Regions from separate parts of the Kocuria oxytropis genome, predicted to be linked through region 3. Evidence: riboswitches for the same ligand, from Rfam matches in the RefSeq annotation. Region 3 holds a riboswitch; each other region holds the start of a gene.
What was found. A riboswitch is a leader RNA that binds a small molecule or an ion and turns the genes downstream of it on or off. The one in region 3 is predicted to bind S-adenosylmethionine.

Region 1 (4,362 bases), on a different contig from region 3:
CGTCTTCGGCGCCGCGGGCCTGCCCCACGTGCTGATGCGCTTCTACACGGTCCCCACCGCCAAGGAGGCCCGCACCTCCGTGGTCTGGGCGATCTCCCTGATCGGCCTGTTCTACCTCTTCACCCTCATCCTGGGCTTCGGCGCGGCGGCCCTCATCGGCTCCGAGCGGATCCAGGCCGCCCCCGGCGGCGTGAACTCCGCGGCCCCGCTGCTCGCCTTCGAGCTCGGCGGGTCCCTGCTGATGGGCATCATCGCCGCGGTGGCCTTCGCCACCATCCTGGCGGTCGTCGCCGGCCTGGCCATCACCGCCTCGGCGTCCTTCGCCCACGACATCTACACCAGCGTGATCAAGAAGGGGAAATCCGACCCCCGCCAGGAGCTGAAGGTCGCCAAGACCACCGTGGTGGTCATCGGCCTGGTCTCCATCGCGGGCGGCATCGGCGCCCAGGGCCAGAACGTCGCGTTCCTCGTGGCGCTGGCGTTCGCGGTCGCGGCCTCGGCGAACCTGCCGACCATCCTGTACTCCCTGTACTGGCGTCGCTTCACCACCCGCGGCGCGGTCTGGTCCATGTACGGCGGCCTGTTCATCTCCGTGGGCCTGATCGTCTTCTCCCCGGTGATGTCCGGAGCCGAGACGTCGATGATCCCGACCGCGGACTTCGCGTGGTTCCCGCTGCAGAACCCGGGCCTGGTCTCGATCCCGGCCTCCTTCCTCCTCGGTTTCATCGGTTCCATGACGGAGCGCCGGCTCGAGGACCCCGTCAAGCAGTCCGAGATGGAGGTGCGCTCCCTCACAGGCATCGGCGCGGAGAAGCCTGTCGCCCACTGACGCCACTTCCGCTCCCACCTGGGACGATCCCCGGCCCGCCCGAAGCCCCGGCTTCCGGCGGGCCGGTCCGTTTTCCCGTCGGCCCCCGAGAATTCGCCTCCGTGAAAAGACAGGCGGCTGATCGTCGGTTAGTGTTGGCCCCGAAGCCGGTCCAGGGTATTCCAGGGATACTCGCCGGTTGCGTACACTGAAAGTCCCTCCCGGGACGGATAAGGAGCCATCATGGGAATCATCAGCTGGATCGTCCTCGGCCTCATCGCCGGCGCCCTCGCCAAGCTCATCATGCCGGGCAACCAGGGCGGCGGAATTCTCGTCACCATGGTCCTCGGCATCGTCGGAGCCCTCCTCGGAGGTTTCCTCGGCTCGCTGATCGGCATCGGCGACCTGGAGTCCGTCTTCGACATCGGTACCATCATCACCGCCGTCGTGGGAGCGCTCATCGTGCTCTTCATCTGGGGTGCGGTCACCGGCCGCAAGGGCCGCACGACGCACTGACCCGACCACACCGGTCCCCGAGGCCCCGTCCACCGCTGCCGGTGGACGGGGCCTCGTCGCACCCGGGCCTCCCGCCCCGGGCCCCCGCGGCCCGCACGGTGCCGGCGGGGACCCGGGGCGGGCCGGGGCCGGGGGATACTGGGGCCATGACGTCCCCCGCCTCCTCGCCCCGCACCCGCCCGACGCCCGAGCTGCAGGCCCTGGCCGCCGCCGGTCCCCGCAGGATCGTCGTCCTGGGCTCCACGGGCTCGATCGGCACCCAGGCCCTCGACGTCGTCCGGGCCGCACGCGGGCTCGAGGGGCCGGAGCCGTTCCGCGTGACCGCCCTCGCCGCGGGGCGCGGCCACCTCGAGCTGCTGGCCGAGCAGGCCGTCGAGACCCGGGCCTCCCTGGTGGCCACGAGCGGCACCGGCCAGGACGCCGCCCGACTGGCCGGCCTGATCGCGGAGCGGGCCGGGGCCGCCGGGGCGTGGGGCTACCGCCCGCACATCGAGCACGGGCCCGGTGCGGCGTCGGCGGCCGCGGCCCATCCCGACGCGGACCTGGTGCTCAACGGGATCACCGGGTCCATCGGGCTCGCCCCCACGCTGGCGGCGCTCGGGGCCGGGCACAAGCTGGCCCTGGCGAACAAGGAGTCGCTGATCGCCGGCGGCGCCCTCGTCCGCTCCGCCGCGGCGGCCACCGGGGACCCGGACGCGCTGATCCCCGTGGACTCCGAGCACTCCGCGCTGGCCCAGGCGCTGCGCGGCGGAACGGCCGGGGAGGTGGACCGGCTCGTCCTCACGGCCTCCGGCGGGCCGTTCCGCGGCCGGTCCCGGGCGGAGCTGGAGTCGGTCACCCCGCGGGACGCCCTGCGGCACCCCACGTGGGACATGGGGCTGATGGTGACCACCAACTCGGCGACCATGGTGAACAAGGCGCTCGAGGTGCTCGAGGCGCACCTGCTCTTCGACGTGCCCCTCGAGCGCATCGACGTGGTCGTCCACCCGCAGTCGGTGGTCCACTCCATGGTCCAGTTCGTGGACGGCTCCACCCTCGCCCAGGCCTCGCCCCCGGACATGCGCCTGCCCATCGCCCTCGGCCTGGCCTGGCCGCACCGGGTGCCCGGGGCCGCGCTGCCGTGCGACTGGACGCGCGCCACCGAGTGGACCTTCGAACCCCTCGACCCGGTGGTGTTCCCGGCCGTGGAGCTGATCAAGGCCGCGGGGGAGCGGGGCGGGACCTTCCCCGCGGTGTTCAACGCCGCCAACGAGGAGGCGGTGCACGCCTTCCACGACGGCCGGATCCGCTTCCCGGCCATCGTGGACACGGTCGAGGCGGTGCTGGAGGAGCACGACGGGTCCGGGGAGCCGGACCTGGAGGCGGTCCTCGAGGCCGAGCGCTGGGCACGGTGCCGCGCCCAGGAGGTCCTGGCCGGCTGACCCGGCCGCCGGCTCCGGCGCTCCCGGGTCCCGCCTCCCGCGCTCCCGGCCCGGCGCCGCGAGCGGGCGCGTCCGTGCTAGTCTGTCGGCCGGATGACGAGTCCCAGCACCGAGCCCTGGCTTGCTGGGCGGCAACCCTCTCCCGTAGTGGGGTGCCCCAGGTGAACCATCCGGCCACGGCCGAGGACGGCCGGCGGCAAGTACGGCTCGACGCCTGCCGCGCCCTTCCGCGCGCCGATCGGCCGTCGCCGCCGGTCCCCGGCCCCGGTGAAGACCTCCGACACCAACGGACCCACGGAAAGGCACCACATGCGATCGCAGCGCCTCCCCCTCCTCGCACTGGCCACGACCCTCGGCCTCACCCTCACCGCCTGCGGCGGCTCCGCCGGGGAGTCCTCCGGCGAGGGTGTCCTGGCCGACGACAAGGTCACCATCGGCGTGGTGGGCACCGACCCGACCCACGACGCCCTGAAGAAGCTGGCCGAGGAGCAGGGCATCACGGTCGAGTACGTCGACTTCTCCGACTACAACCAGCCGAACCCCGCCACCGAGTCCGGCGACGTGGAGATGACCTGGTTCCAGCACGTCCCGTTCCTCGCCGACTACAACAACTCCGCGGGGGGCTCCATCACCCCGATCGGCTCGACCTCGATCTACCCGCTGGGGCTGTACTCCAACCAGTACGAATCCGTGGAGCAGTTCCAGAAGGGCGACGAGATCGCCGTGCCCAACGACGCCGTGAACCTCTCCCGCGCGCTGCTCGTGCTCGAGTCCGCCGGCCTCGTGGAGCTGACCTCGGACACCCTCATCCCCACCGAGCTCGACGTCGACACCGAGGCCTCCACGGTGAAGGTCACGCCCGTCTCGGCGGAGCAGACGGTGCTGTCCCTGGACTCGGTGGCCGGCTCGGTCATCAACAACGACTTCCTGTCCCGGGCGGACATCGACCCGAAGTCGGCGCTCGCCCAGGACGACCCCGAGGCCGAGGGCTCCCGGGCCTACGTCAACCTCTTCACCACGACGGAGGAGCTCGCCGACGACGAGACCCTGCGGAAGGTCGCGGCCCTCTACCACGAGCAGCCCGTGATCGACGCCGAGATGGAGGAGACCAAGGGCACCGCCGTGCCGCTGCAGCTCGAGCCGGAGGAGCTGCAGGACCTCACCCAGCGCTACCAGCAGGAGCTGAAGGACCAGCAGCAGTGAGCGCGGAGGGACCCACCGGGCCGTCCCCGTCCGGGCGCCCCGAGGAGGTGCTCGTCCGCTTCGAGAACGTCTCCAAGACCTTCCGCACCGGCACGGGCCGGGCGGCCCGCGAGGTGGTGGCGGTCGACGACGTCAGCCTCGAGGTCCGCCGCGGCGAGATCTTCGGCGTGATCGGCTACTCGGGGGCGGGCAAGTCCACCCTCGTGCGCCTGATCAACGGGCTCGAGCCGGTGACCTCCGGGTCCCTGACCGTGGAGGGGTTCGAGGTGGCCGGCCGGCGCGAGACGGAGCTGGCGCCCGTGCGGCAGGAGATCGGCATGATCTTCCAGCAGTTCAACCTCTTCACCTCCCGGACCGTGGCCGGCAACGTCGAGTACCCGCTCAAGCGGGCCGGCTGGCCGAAGGAGAAGCGCC
Region 2 (4,362 bases), on a different contig from region 3:
GGGCGTCCTCGGCGGCGATCCCCGAGGCGAAGGCGAACCCGCGCTCGCCCCGCTCCAGGGCCGCGAGCTGCTCCTCGAAGCCGCTGCGGGTGGGGTTGGAGCCGCGGCTGTACTCGTGGCCCGCGCGCAGCACGTTGATGCCGTCCTGGGCGAACGTGGAGGTCTGGTAGATGGGCGGGATGACCGCCCCGGTCAGCGGGTCCGGCTCCTGGCCGGCGTGGACGGCGGTGGTCGTGAACCCGCGGGGACGGGTGCGGGTCTCGGTGGCGGAGGTCATGGCGGGGCTCACTTCCGGGTGGTCTGGACGGTGTCGAGGGCCTGGCCGAGGTCGGCCACGAGGTCCTGCGGGGACTCGAGGCCCACGGACAGCCGGATCGTGGTCTCGGCGATCCCGCCGGCCCGGCGCTGCTCGGGGGTCAGGCGGCAGTGCGTCATGGCCGCGGGGTGGGCCACGAGGCTGCGGGTGTCCCCGACGTTGGCGACCAGCTTGAACAGCCGCAGCGCGTCGATGAACGGTCCCACGGCCGCGGCCGGGGCGGCGAGGTCGAAGGAGAACACGGAGCCGGTGCCGCGGGGGAAGTCCCGGGCCGCGATCCCCGCGCCGGGGTCCCCGGGCACGCCGGGGTGGTGGACGCGGGCGACGGCGGGGTGTCCGGTCAGGAACTCGGCCACCGCGAGGGCGGAGGCCGTGTGCCGGGCCACCCGCAGCTCGAGGGTCTCGGTGCCCTGCAGGATCTGGGCGGCGTTGAACGGGGAGAGCGTGGTGCCGAGGTCGTGCACGTACTTGGCCCGGACCAGGTGCAGGTAGGGGCTCGCCCCGGCGCACTTCTCGGCCAGGCTCAGCCCGCCCCAGCGGGCGCGGGCCTGCGTGAACTGCGGCCACCTGCCCGGCCGCGCGGACCAGTCGAAGGTCCCGCCGTCCACGACCGCCCCGGCGAGCGCGTTGCCGTGCCCGCCGAGGAACTTGGTGGCGGAGTGCACCACGATGTCGGCGCCCTTCTCGAGGGGCCGGTACAGGGCCGGGGAGGCGAGGGTGTTGTCGACGACGACGGGCACCCCGGCCGCCCGGGCGACGTCGGCGATCCCGGGCAGGTCCGGGAGGGTGGCCAGCGGGTTGCCGATGGACTCGAGCAGGAACGCCCGGGTGTCGGGGCGCACGGCCGCCGCCCACGCCCCCGGCGTCGTGGGGTCCGTGAACGTGACCTCGATGCCGCAGTCGGCGAACGAGTCGGTGAGCAGGTCCACCGTCCCGCCGTAGAGCTTCTCGGAGGCCACGAGGTGCTTGCCGGCGCCCTGGCCGAGCAGGGCGAGCAGCGCCACCGCCACGGCGGACTGCCCGGAGCCGGTCGCCACGGCGCCCACGCCGCCCTCGAGGTCGCTGATCCGCTGCTCGAGCACCGCGACCGTCGGGTTGCCCGTGCGGGTGTAGGTGAAGCCCGGCCGGGTCTGGGCGAACATCTGCCGCGCGGCCTCGTAGTCGGGGAACTCGTACGCCGCGGACTGGTAGATCGGGACCGTGAGGGTGCGCTGGGCGAGCTGGTCGTGGGTGCCGGCGTGGATCTGCCGGGTGGCGAGGTCGTGATCGGTCACGGGGACGGACATGGCGCTTGCTCCTGTGCCTTGCTCTTACCCGCACCGGACGGCCGTGGTCGCCGGAGGGGCGCCGCGGAGGATGCAGGCCGCTTCTTCATCCGAACCACCCGATGAGCATGGGGTTGGTGCGTGACCCAGTCGGAGCTTCGCGGTCACGTCTCGTGAAGCTGGGCCCACACTATGCGCAGAGGTAGTGGCTGTCCCGCCGCGACGGAACATGACGACCGTGACGGAACATGACGCCGGCCGGGCCCCCGGGTCAGGCCCGGGTGTCGATGTCCTCGAAGACCAGGAAGGTCTGGGTGTCCACCACCCCGGGCAGCTGCTGGATGTGCTCGAAGATGACCTGCCGCAGGTGCACGGTGTCCACGGCCCGCACGAGCAGCATGACGTCGAAGTTGCCGCCCACCAGGGCGATGTGGTGCACGGCGGGAATCGCCCGGAGCTGGGCGCACAGCTCCCGCCAGGTGTTCTGCTGGAGCTTGAGCGTCACGTACGCCGAGGCCTGCAGCCCCGCCCGGACGGGGTCGATCACGGTGCTGAAGCGCAGGATCACGCCCTCGTCCCGGAGCCGGTTGATCCGGGCGTAGGCGTGGGCGCGGGAGACGTGCACGGCGGCGGCGATCGCGGTCACCGACTGCCGCGCGTCCCGGGAGAGCTCCGCGAGGATCTTCCGGTCGGTCTCGTCGAGGGACACGGGGGTCGAGGGCACGGCGGGCTCCTTCGGTGGGGTCGGTCGCGGGGCCCGGGAGGCGCCGGACGAATGTGTGTGCGCCACGCCACACTAGACCATTCCGTCCACGCAGTCTGCACTTCTCGCTCCACTCTTCTGCTCTTTCCCCGTTCTGTGGATACGAACCGGGTCCTGTTCCCATACTGGGGAGACATCGTTGCACCAGCCTTCCCGCCTCCCCGGACCCGTGACCGGGCCGGGGACCGACCGAGGGGACACCATGAGCCAGACCGTCGAGACCCCCGAGGACCCGATCCTCCGGGCCTCCCAGACCTTCGGCATCACGCCGGAGCAGTACATGCTCCCGGCCCGCGGCGAGATCCGCATGGTCGCCCCGGACGGGCGGCTGCTCGCCCCCGAGGAGCAGGGCACCGGCCCCGGCCACGAGTACCCGCTGCCCGCCCGGGACGTCCTGCTCGAGGCCTACGAGAAGCTCGTGGTCGGGCGGCGGGTCAACGACCAGAACTCCGCCCTGGTCCGCCAGGGCCGCATGGCCGTCTACCCGTCCAGCCACGGCCAGGAGGCCTGCCAGGTGGCCGCCGCCCTGTGCCTCGAGGAGGGCGACTGGCTGTTCCCCACCTACCGGGACACCGTGGCCGTGATGACCAAGGGCGTGGACCCGATGCAGGTCATGGCCATCTTCCGCGGCGAGTGGCACAGCGGCTACGACCCCTACGAGCACCGCGTGGGCATCCAGTCCACGCCGCTGACCACCCAGCTGCTGCACGCGGTGGGCGTGGCCCACGCCGCGAAGCTGCGCGGGGAGGACACCGTGGTCCTGGCGATGTGCGGCGACGGCGCCACCAGCGAGGGCGACTTCCACGAGGCCCTGAACTTCGCGGCCGTGTTCAAGCTGCCGGTCGTGTTCTTCGTGCAGAACAACGGCTACGCGATCTCCGTGCCCCTGTCCCAGCAGTCCGCCGCCCCGAGCCTCGCGCACAAGGCGGTCGGCTACGGCATGGCCGGCGAGCGGGTGGACGGCAACGACCTCGTGGCCCTGCTCGCCACCCTGCGCCGTGCCGTGGACCTGGCGCGCTCCGAGTCCGAGCCCCTGCTCGTCGAGGCGCACACCTACCGGATGCAGGCGCACACCAACGCCGACGACGCCACCCGCTACCGGGACGACGCCGAGGTGCAGGAGTGGATCGCCAAGGACCCGGTGACCCGGATGCGGGCCTGGCTCACCGCGGAGGGCGTGCTCGACGACGCGGCGGAGCAGCGCATCGCCGCGTCCGCCGAGGACGTCGCCACGGCCCTGCGCGACGGCATGAACGCCGAGGTGGAGATCGACCCGCTCGAGCTGTTCCGCCACGTCTACACCGAGCAGACCCCGCAGCTCGCCGAGCAGGAGCAGTTCCTGGCCGCCGAGCTCGCCCGAGAGGAGACCGGACAGTGAGCACCCTGCACGCCCCCGCCCCGGCCGGCGACGCCCCGGCGGTCAAGCCCGCGACCTTCGCCCAGGCGCTCAACACCGCCCTGGCCGACGCCCTGGCAGCCGACGACGCCGTCGTGGTCTTCGGCGAGGACGTCGGCACCCTCGGCGGCGTCTTCCGGATCACCGACGGGCTGACGCGGCGCTTCGGCCGCACCCGCTGCTTCGACACCCCGCTGGCCGAGTCCGGGATCGCCGGCATGGCCGTGGGCATGGCGATGAACCGGATGCGCCCGGTGATCGAGATGCAGTTCGACGCCTTCGCCTACCCCGCCTTCGAGCAGGTCGCCTCGCACATCGCGAAGATGCACAACCGCACCCGCGGCGCCGTGCGCCTGCCGATCGTCATCCGCATCCCCTATGCCGGCGGCATCGGCGGCGTGGAGCACCACTGCGACTCCTCGGAGGCCTACTACGCCCACACGCCGGGCCTGAAGGTCTTCACCCCCGCCACCGTCGAGGACGCCTACCTCATGCTGCGGGAGGCGATCGACTCCGACGACCCGGTCGTGTTCTTCGAGCCCAAGAAGCTCTACTGGTCGAAGTCCCCCGTGGACCTGGCCGAGCTGAGGGACCGCTACGAGAACCGGGCGCCCGAGCGCCG
Region 3 (4,362 bases):
AGCGCATCCCGCTTGCCCTCGCGCAGTTCCTCGCCGTCGAGCTTCCAGGGGGACCACAGCGTCTCACCTTCCGCGAGCCAGGAGGGCTTGGGCAGGCTGCCGACGATGGTGGTGGGCAACAGTGTGTTCATCGGTGTTTCTCCGTCTCTCGCCCGGAGTGGGCCGCGGCCCACTGCTCCAGGAGGGTCTGGTGTGGCTTCACGAAGTGCTCCTCCGTGAACTTCCCCTGCAGGAGGGCCAGCTGACTGCGCTCCTGGCGGTCGTAGGCGATCTGCGTCACCGAGTAGTCTCGGCTCTCCAGGCTCGGCCGGTAGATCCGACCAGCCGCCGCATTGGCGTTGTAGATCTCCGGGCGATAGATCTTCTGGAACGCTTCCATCGTGCTGATGAGACCGATGAGTGCCAGGCTGGAATAGTCATTGAGGAGATCGCCCCGGAAATAGAACGCCAGGGGTGCGACCGCGCCGCGGGGCATGAAGTAGCGGACCCGCAGTCCCATCTTCTCGAAGTATCGATCCGTCAAGGAGGATTCATCCTGCCGATACTCGACCCCGAGGATCGGATGGTGGTTCTCGAGCCGACGATACGTCTTGGTGCTCGAGACGCTGATGCAGATCACGGGCGGCTGGGGGAACCGCTCGCGGTAGGCGTCGGAGTCCAGGAAGTGCGTGAAGAGCTTCCCGTGCAATTCGCCGAAGTCATCGGGGATGCTGGACCGGGACGCCTTCGCGTGGTGTTCCGGCAGCACCACGCTGAAGTCGTGGTCCCGCAGGTAGGACGAGAAGTTGTTCCCCACGATCCCGTCGATGTGCACATTGGTCAGCGTGTCGAAGATCCGCACGTCGAGGACCTCGATCAGGGGGAACGCCGCGTCGTCGCCGTCGGCGGCGAAGTGCAGGTCCACGGAGACGATCTCGATCTCCACGGCATAGCGATCCCGGCTGGGATTGTCCCAGTGGGCCAGGTCGTTGAAGCGACTATTGATCATGGTCAGGGTGTTGCGGAGGTTCTGCCGACGGTTCTCGCCGCGGGCCAGGTTCGCGAAGTTCGTCGTGCCTCGGGAACTGGACGACGGGCAGTAGTCCTCATCGAAGCGGGTCGTGCTGATACTGAACGTGAAGTCGTTCGTCCTGGTGGTCTGATGCATCGATTCCTCACTGTGGGCTGGGGGCCTGCCTCCCAGGTCCGTACTCATCTCCAACGTCCTTCCCTGCTGCTCGTGCACTGCCCTCCCGAAGGTCGCCTCAGTCATGCTCCGGGCACCCCCGGCGCTGCCCGGACGACGTCGATCCGGGCCTCCGGTTTGCCGGTTCCCCGGGCCGCGCGGGCCGCGGCGGTGAGGCGGCGCTGACCGGTCCGGGTCGGGTTGGACCCCCGGCTGTACTCGTGGCCGCCGCGCAGCACATTGATGCGTCCTGCACGAGGGTGCTGGTCTGGTAGACCGGCGGCACGACCGCCCCGGTCAGCGGGTCGGGTGCCTGGCCGGCGTGCACCGCTGTCGTGTGGAAGCCCCGACGGGCCGTCGGCGCAGTGTCCGTCGGTGCTGTGTCGTTCAGGAGGGTCATCTCAGCGCGTCTCCCCGGTCAGGGCCGAGGCCGGTACGGTGGCCAGCGCCCGGTCGAGGTCGACGATCAGGTCCTCGGGACACTCCAGTCCGATGGACAGCCGGATCGTGGTCTCAGTGATGCCCGCGGCCCGGCGTTGGTTGGGGGTGAGCCGGCAGTGCGTCATGGTCGCCGGGTGACTGACCAGGGAGCGCACATCCCCGATGTTGGCCACGAGTTGGAACAGCTCCAGAGCGTCGATGACCGGGCCGATGGCCTCGGGGCCGGCGGCCAGGTCGAAGGAGAACACCGAGCCGGTGCCGTGCGGGAAGTACCTCTCGGCGAGGGCGGCGCTGGGGTGTCCGGGGATCGCCGGGTGGTGGACGCGCCCGACGGTGGGGTGCCGGGCCAGGTGCTCGGCGACCGTTCGCGCGGTCTGCTCCTGCCGGGTGATGCGCACGGCGAGGGTCTCCAGGCCCTGGATGAACTGGGCGGCGCTGGCCGGGGCGAGGGAGGGGCCGAGGTCGTGCAGGAACTTGCTGCGCGCCAGCGCCAGGTAGGCGCCGCGGCCGTGCCGGTCGATGAGTGCCTGGCCGCCGTAGCGGACCTTGGGCCGGGTCAGTTGGGGCCACCGCTCCGGGGCTGCGCCGTAGTCGAAGGTGCCGCCGTCCACGATCGCCCCGCCGAGGACGGCCCCGTGCCCGCCGATGAACTTCGTGGCGGAGTGCACCACCACGTCGGCACCATGTTCCAGTGGCCGGTACAGGACCGGCGTCGCCAAGGTGCTGTCCACCACGACCGGGACCCCGGAAGCGTGGGCGATGTCCGCCAGCGCCGGAAGGTCCGGCAGGGTGGCCAGCGGGTTGGTGATGGACTCCAGGAAGAACGCGCGGGTGTCCGGCCGGATCGCCGCGCCCCAGGCCTGCGGGTCGGCCGGGTCGGCGAAAGTGACCTCGATGCCGAAGCCGGCGAAGGTGTCCGTCAGCAGGTCCACCGTCCCGCCGTAAAGCTGGCTGGAGGCGACCAAGTGCTTGCCGCCGTGAAGCAGAGTCAGCAGGGACAGCGCGACGGCGGCTTGTCCCGTGGCGGTGCCGATGGCCCCGATCCCGCCCTCCAGGGCCGCCAGTCGGTTCTCGAACACAGCGACCGTGGGGTTGCCCGTGCGGCTGTAGGTGAACCCGGGGGTCTCCAACCGGAACATCGAGGCGGCCGTGGCGTGATCGGGGAAGCGGTAGGCCGCCGTCTGGTGGATGGGTACGGCCACCGGCCAGTAGGGGGCCTCGGGCTCGTAGCCGGCGTGGACCTGTTGGGTGGCATGGTGATTCATTCGATTCTCCATCGGTCCTGGCGGTAGCACCGTGCCCGCCGGTCCCGATGTCCCAGGGTCGGCTGACTGGTTGCTGCGGCGTCGTCGAGCCAGATCTCTCGGCCGCTCTGGATGGTGTGGTGCGCTCATCCCACTCGATGGACGGCTCTCTAGTCCAACGGACGGTGGGGTCGGCTGTCACAAAGACACACGTCGGGACATATTCGGGCCGGGCGGTCGCGCTCGGCCGACGTCGGGCCGGGTTTGTGACAAGTTGTGACGGCCGACCACCGAGCCTCACGTGGGCTCAGTGATGTCCCGGCGGAAGACCAGGGCGTCGTTGAGGGCGCTGTGCGCCGAGAAGATGACTCCCGCCTGGGGGTGGCGTCATCAACGGCATGGTGAACGGCGTCAACCGGACCCCAGGAGCCGTGCACGGAGAGATGGCCTGGACCCAGCGCGCCGAACCGGCCCGCGACCTGCTGAAGAATCTGCTCACCCTGGCCGTGGTCACGGCCTCGGGGGTGACGATCCTCAACGTCCTGGTGGCCGGCACCGACGCCCTAGCCGTACAGATCATCGACTCCGCCATCGGTGAGGACTTCCAGACCGACGTGCTCAAGCTGTTGGACCTCGACAACGCCACCAGCGCCGGTGCAGCCGATCCGGTGTGGTTGGGCGGCAACGTCATCCTGATCATCGTCGGCGGGGTCGTGGCCATCATCGTGAACCTCATCCAGTTGATGCTGATGGTGCTGCGCACCGGGATGCTGTTCCTGATGGCCGGGATCCTGCCCCTCTCCGCCGCCTTCCTGAACACCGAGACGGGGAAGAACTTCTTCCAGAAGGTCATCGCCTGGACCCTGGCCTTCGCCTTCTACAAGCCCGCCGCGGCCCTGATCTACGGGTTGGCGATCAAGATGTCCACCACCGGGGTGTGGGAGGACTCCGGCAGCGGGCTGATCCAGTTCGCCGCCGGGCTGATGATGATCGTCGCCTCCGTGTTCGCCCTGCCCGTGCTCATCGGGTTCCTCAGCCCCGTCCTGGGCTCGATGTCCTCCTCCGGCGGTAGCAGCGGCGGGGCGCTGGGCATCGCGGCGATGGGCGCGGCAATCCCGCAGGGAGCCTCCCACCTGGCGCGCTCGGGACGCGGCTTCGGCTCTGACTCCTCCTCCGCGCCGCCCTCGAAGGGCAGTTCGGGTTCCGCGCCTGCGGGTCTGTCCTCGCCTGCCGGTGGGGCCAACGGCACCGCTGGGGCCAGTGCTGCAGGCACGGCGGGCTCCGCTGGTGCGGCGGCGGCGGCGGGTGCAGCAGCTGCTCCTGTGGCTGCTGCGGGCATGGCGGCCGCCAACGCAGTGCAAAGAGGCGGGGAAGCCGTCGCCCAGGCCACCGAGTCCAGCGCGAACGCCGGCACCTCCAGCCCCGGAGGAAGCACCGGCGGCACCGGACCGGCAGGCGCGTCCTCGACGGGCACACCCGGCCAGGACGGTGCGCAGAAGTCCCCTGCCGGGA
Region 4 (4,362 bases), on a different contig from region 3:
CGCGGGGACGGGGACCTGGCAGCTGGGTCCGGAGCTGTACGTGCTGGGCGCCGTGGCGGCCCACCGCTACCCGATCCGGGAACTGGCCGGGCCCTCGCTGCGCCGGCTCGCGGAGGCCACCGGCGAGAGCGCGTTCCTCTCGGCCCGCCGCGGGCTGGAGACGGTCTGCCTCGCCCGGGTCGAGGGCGCGTTCCCCATCCGCTCGCACGTCCTCTACGAGGGCCTGCGGCTGCCCCTGGGCGTCGCCTCGGCGGGGCTCGCGATCCTGGCCCACCTCCCGGACCCGGAGGTGGAGCGGGTCCTCGCGGCCACCGCCGGGGCACGCGCCGGGTGGGGGCCGCTGCACACGCCCGAGCGGATCCGCGAGCTGCTCGCGGACGTGCGGCGGGAGGGCTTTGCGGTGAACCCCGGGCTGATCGTGGAGGGCAGCTGGGGCATGGCCGCCGCGGTCTTCGACGCCACGGGGGCCCCGGTCTACGCCCTGAGCCTCACGGGCATCGAGCCGCGGTTCACCGGTGAGCGCCGTCAGCCCCTGGGACGGGCCCTGCTCACGGAGGCCCACCGGCTCTCCCGGGAGCTGGGCCACCGCTGAACGTCCCGGTCCGGCCGGGCCGCCGGGAGTGCCCGGGATTCCGGGGCCTGCGGACCGGCGGGACCGGCGAGACCGGCGGAACCGGGCCGATTGCCGCCCGGATGCCGGCCCGCCCGGATGCCGCCCGGGCCAGGCACGGCGGCCCGCCGCCGGGCGGGGCGGGGCTCAGCGGGCGGTCCAGCCGCCGTCCATCGTGTAGGACGCCCCGGTGACCATGGACGCGTGCGGCCCGGCCAGCCAGGCCACGAGGCTGCCGACGTCCTCGGGCTCCACGAGCTTCTTGACCGGCGTCTCGCCGAGCATGATCCGCTCCACCACCTCGGACTCCGGGATCCCGTGCACCGCGGCCTGGTCCGCGACCTGCTTCTCCACCAGCGGGGTGCGGACGTAGCCGGGGTTGACGCAGTTGCTCGTCACCCCGTGCGCCGCCCCCTCCAGGGCGATGGTCTTCGAGAGCCCCTCGAGACCGTGCTTGGCGGAGACGTAGGCGCTCTTGTACGGCGAGGCGCGCAGGCCGTGGACGGACGAGACGTTGACGACCCGCCCCCACCCCTGCTCGTACATGTGCGGCAGCGCGGCGCGGACCAGCAGGAACGGGGACTCCAGCATCAGGACCAGGATCCGGTGGAAGTCCGCCGGGTCGAACTCGTGCAGGGGGGAGACCTTCTGGATGCCGGCGTTGTTGACCAGCACGTCCACCTCGAGGCTCAGGTCCGCGAGCGCCGCGGTGTCGAGCAGGTCGACCGACCAGGCGCGGCCGCCGAGCTCCTCGGCGACGCGCTGCGCGCCGGCCTCGTCGACGTCGGCCACGACCACGTGCGCGCCGGAGCCGGCGAGGGCCCTGGCCGCCGCCAGGCCGATGCCGCTCGCGCCGCCCGTGACGAGCGCCGTGCGGCCCTCGAGGTCCTGCTGCTGGGGCGTCTGGGACATGGGAGTCCTTCCTCTGGTCCGCCGTGCCCGCGGGGTGAGGGGCACGGATCATCGCCACGGTATGTGATCCGGGCCATGTTCGCGAAGGGCATCGCCGCACGGGAGCGGGCGCCGGACGGCGTCACACGGCGTCATGTCCGTCATCCGGGCCCCGAATGGCGCCGGGCGCACGCGTGCGGTTGGATGACAGGGTCACCATCCAGAGCGGCCGAGAGATCTGGCTCGACGACGCCGCAGCAACCCGGGCGACGGCCCCCGTCCCCTCCGGTGCTACCGCCAGGACCGATGGAAAGGACCGACGCCCCATGCTGCGCAGCACGGACCGCATCCGCACGACCCACGCCGGGTCCCTCCCGCGCACCCCGGCGCTGCTCGAGGCCAACCGGGCGAAGGGCGGCGCCCCGGGGCCCGAGCACGAGGCCCTGCTCCACGACTCCGTGCTGGACGTGGTCCGCCGGCAGCGCGAGGCCGGGATCGACGTGGTCAACGACGGCGAGTACGGCCACGCCATGGCCGCGGACGTCGACTACGGCGCGTGGTGGCACTACGTCTTCGCCCGGATCTCGGGCCTCACCCCGGGGGAGGTGGGACTGTGGGAGCAGGAGCCGCAGCGCTCCTCCCCCGGCCGCGTGGTCCTGACCAGCTTCGGGGACCGCCGGGACCGCCAGGCCTTCCACGACGCCTACACGGACCCCGCCTCGGGGATCACCACGGGCACGCAGGCGCCGTTCCCGAGGATCACCGGGAAGCTGGAGTACACGGGTCACGCGGCCGTGGAGGCCGACATCCGCCACCTCCGGGCCGCCCTGCGGGCCACGGGCGCGAGCGAGGGCTATCTCGCCGCGCTGTCCCCGGGCTCCTGCGCCCGGCTGGAGAACACCCACTACGCGGACGAGGACGAGGTGCTCGCCGCGTGCGCCGAGGTCATGCGCGAGGAGTACAGGGCCATCACCGACGCCGGGCTGATCGTGCAGATCGACGACCCCTCCATCGCGGAGAACTGGGACCAGGTCAACCCCGAGCCCGGCGTGGAGGACTACCTCGCGTTCACCCGCAAGCGCGTCGAGGCCCTCAACTACGCCCTGGAGGGGATCCCGGAGGAGCAGGTCCGCTTCCACCTGTGCTGGGGCTCCTGGCACGGCCCGCACACCACCGACCTCGGCTTCGAGCACCTGGTGGAGCTCGTGCTCTCCATCCGGGCGGGCGGCTACAGCTTCGAGGCCGCCAACGCCCGGCACGAGCACGAGTGGAGGGTCTGGCAGGACCACCGGCTGCCCGAGGGCAAGGTCCTCGTCCCGGGCGTCGTCTCCCACGCGACCAACGTGGTGGAGCACCCCGAGCTGGTGGCCGACCGGATCGAGCGCTTCGCCCGCCTGGTGGGGCGTGAGAACGTCATCGCCTCGACCGACTGCGGGCTGGGCGGGCGGATCCACCCGCAGATCGCCTGGGCCAAGCTCGAGTCGCTCGGCCGGGGCGCCGAGCTCGCCTCCCGCCGGCTCTGGTCCTGACCGGCACCGCCGCCGGCCGGTCCCCGCGACCGCCCGCCGCTCGCGGCCGGCCCCCAGCCGCCCGCCGCTCCCCCTGCTGTCCGCGGCTGCCCGCCGCTCCCGCCGCCCGCCGCTCCCGCCGCCCGTCGTTCCCGCCGCAAGTCGTTCCCGCCGCAAGTCGTTCCCCGAGGAGGACACGCATGACCATGCAGAACACCGACCACGTGCAGACCACGCACGTGGGCTCCCTGCCGCGCACCCCGCGGCTGCTGGAGGCCAACCGGCAGCACGCCGAGGGCACCATCACGTTCGAGCAGCTCACCGAGGAGCTCGCCGTCGGCGTCGAGGACGTGGTCCGCCGGCAGCGCGAGATCGGCCTGGACGTCGTCAACGACGGCGAGTACGGGCACACCATGTCCAGCGCGGTCGACTACGGCGCGTGGTGGAACTACTCCTTCTCCCGCCTCGGCGGGCTCACGCCGTCCGACGAGGACCGGTGGGCGTCCACGGAGAAGAGGCGCTCCTCGCCCGGGCACATCGTGCTCACGAGCTTCCCGGACCGCCGGGACCGCGAGCGGTTCCGGGAGGCGTACGAGGACCCGGCGTCGGGCATCCTCACGGGACGCTCCTCGACCACGCAGCCCAAGATCACCGGGCCGCTGAGCTACACCGGGCAGGAGGCGGTGGCCTCGGACGTGCGCCACCTCCGGGCCGCCATGACGGCCGCCGGGGCGGGGACCGGGTTCGTCGCCGCCCTCTCCCCCGGCTCCGCCGCGCGCGTGACGAACGAGTACTACCGGACCGACGAGGAGCTCGTCTACGCGTGCGCCGACGCGATGCGCGAGGAGTACCTGGCGATCACGGACGCGGGGCTGACCGTGCAGATCGACGACCCCTCCATCGCGGAGTCCTGGGACCAGGTCAACCCGGAGCCCACGGTGGAGGACTACCTGGCCTTCACGCAGCTGCGCGTCGAGGCGCTCAACCACGCGCTGCGGGGGATCCCCGAGGAGCAGGTCCGCTTCCACCTGTGCTGGGGCTCCTGGCACGGCCCGCACACCACGGACCTCGAGCTGAAGCACCTCGTGGACCTGATGCTGACCATCAACGCCGGCGGCTACACCTTCGAGGGCGCCTCCGCCCGCCACGCCCACGAGTGGAAGGTCTGGCGGGACCACCCGCTGCCCGAGGGCCGGGTCATCATCCCCGGAGTGGTCTCGCACTCGACGAACGTCGTGGAGCACCCGGAGCTGGTGGCCGACCGGATCGAGCAGTTCGCCTCCGTGGTGGGCCGCGAGAACGTCGTGGCCTCGACCGACTGCGGTCTGGGCGGACGGCTGCACCCCCAGATCG

Region 1: linked by a shared signal. The riboswitch ahead of QYM41_RS08055 (MetQ/NlpA family ABC transporter substrate-binding protein) and the one ahead of QYM41_RS14635 (O-acetylhomoserine aminocarboxypropyltransferase/cysteine synthase family protein) in region 3 are both predicted to bind S-adenosylmethionine.
Region 2: linked by a shared signal. The riboswitch ahead of QYM41_RS14440 (O-acetylhomoserine aminocarboxypropyltransferase/cysteine synthase family protein) and the one ahead of QYM41_RS14635 (O-acetylhomoserine aminocarboxypropyltransferase/cysteine synthase family protein) in region 3 are both predicted to bind S-adenosylmethionine.
Region 4: linked by a shared signal. The riboswitch ahead of QYM41_RS01290 (cobalamin-independent methionine synthase II family protein) and the one ahead of QYM41_RS14635 (O-acetylhomoserine aminocarboxypropyltransferase/cysteine synthase family protein) in region 3 are both predicted to bind S-adenosylmethionine.

The regions. Positions count from the first base shown of each region.
Region 1 covers NZ_JAVFXA010000006.1:81,657-86,018, reverse strand. Annotated here, with positions in the region: gene QYM41_RS08070 (monocarboxylic acid transporter) at 1-829, shown strand, start outside; gene QYM41_RS08065 (GlsB/YeaQ/YmgE family stress response membrane protein) at 1,052-1,324, shown strand; gene dxr (1-deoxy-D-xylulose-5-phosphate reductoisomerase) at 1,471-2,745, shown strand; SAM riboswitch class IV at 2,838-2,954, shown strand; gene QYM41_RS08055 (MetQ/NlpA family ABC transporter substrate-binding protein) at 3,055-3,948, shown strand; gene QYM41_RS08050 (methionine ABC transporter ATP-binding protein) at 3,945-4,362, shown strand, end outside.
Region 2 covers NZ_JAVFXA010000015.1:22,062-26,423, forward strand. Annotated here, with positions in the region: gene QYM41_RS14435 (cystathionine gamma-synthase) at 1-277, opposite strand, end outside; gene QYM41_RS14440 (O-acetylhomoserine aminocarboxypropyltransferase/cysteine synthase family protein) at 286-1,602, opposite strand; SAM riboswitch class IV at 1,641-1,760, opposite strand; gene QYM41_RS14445 (Lrp/AsnC family transcriptional regulator) at 1,853-2,305, opposite strand; gene QYM41_RS14450 (thiamine pyrophosphate-dependent dehydrogenase E1 component subunit alpha) at 2,547-3,722, shown strand; gene QYM41_RS14455 (alpha-ketoacid dehydrogenase subunit beta) at 3,719-4,362, shown strand, end outside.
Region 3 covers NZ_JAVFXA010000016.1:140-4,501, reverse strand. Annotated here, with positions in the region: gene QYM41_RS14650 (methionine synthase) at 1-131, opposite strand, end outside; gene QYM41_RS14645 (DUF1852 domain-containing protein) at 128-1,147, opposite strand; partial or broken gene QYM41_RS14640 (PLP-dependent transferase) at 1,330-1,565, opposite strand; gene QYM41_RS14635 (O-acetylhomoserine aminocarboxypropyltransferase/cysteine synthase family protein) at 1,567-2,871, opposite strand; SAM riboswitch class I at 2,877-2,989, opposite strand; gene QYM41_RS14630 (TrbL/VirB6 family protein) at 3,282-4,362, shown strand, end outside.
Region 4 covers NZ_JAVFXA010000001.1:276,069-280,430, forward strand. Annotated here, with positions in the region: gene QYM41_RS01280 (IclR family transcriptional regulator) at 1-592, shown strand, start outside; gene QYM41_RS01285 (3-hydroxybutyrate dehydrogenase) at 758-1,522, opposite strand; SAM riboswitch class I at 1,715-1,814, shown strand; gene QYM41_RS01290 (cobalamin-independent methionine synthase II family protein) at 1,828-3,030, shown strand; gene QYM41_RS01295 (cobalamin-independent methionine synthase II family protein) at 3,210-4,362, shown strand, end outside.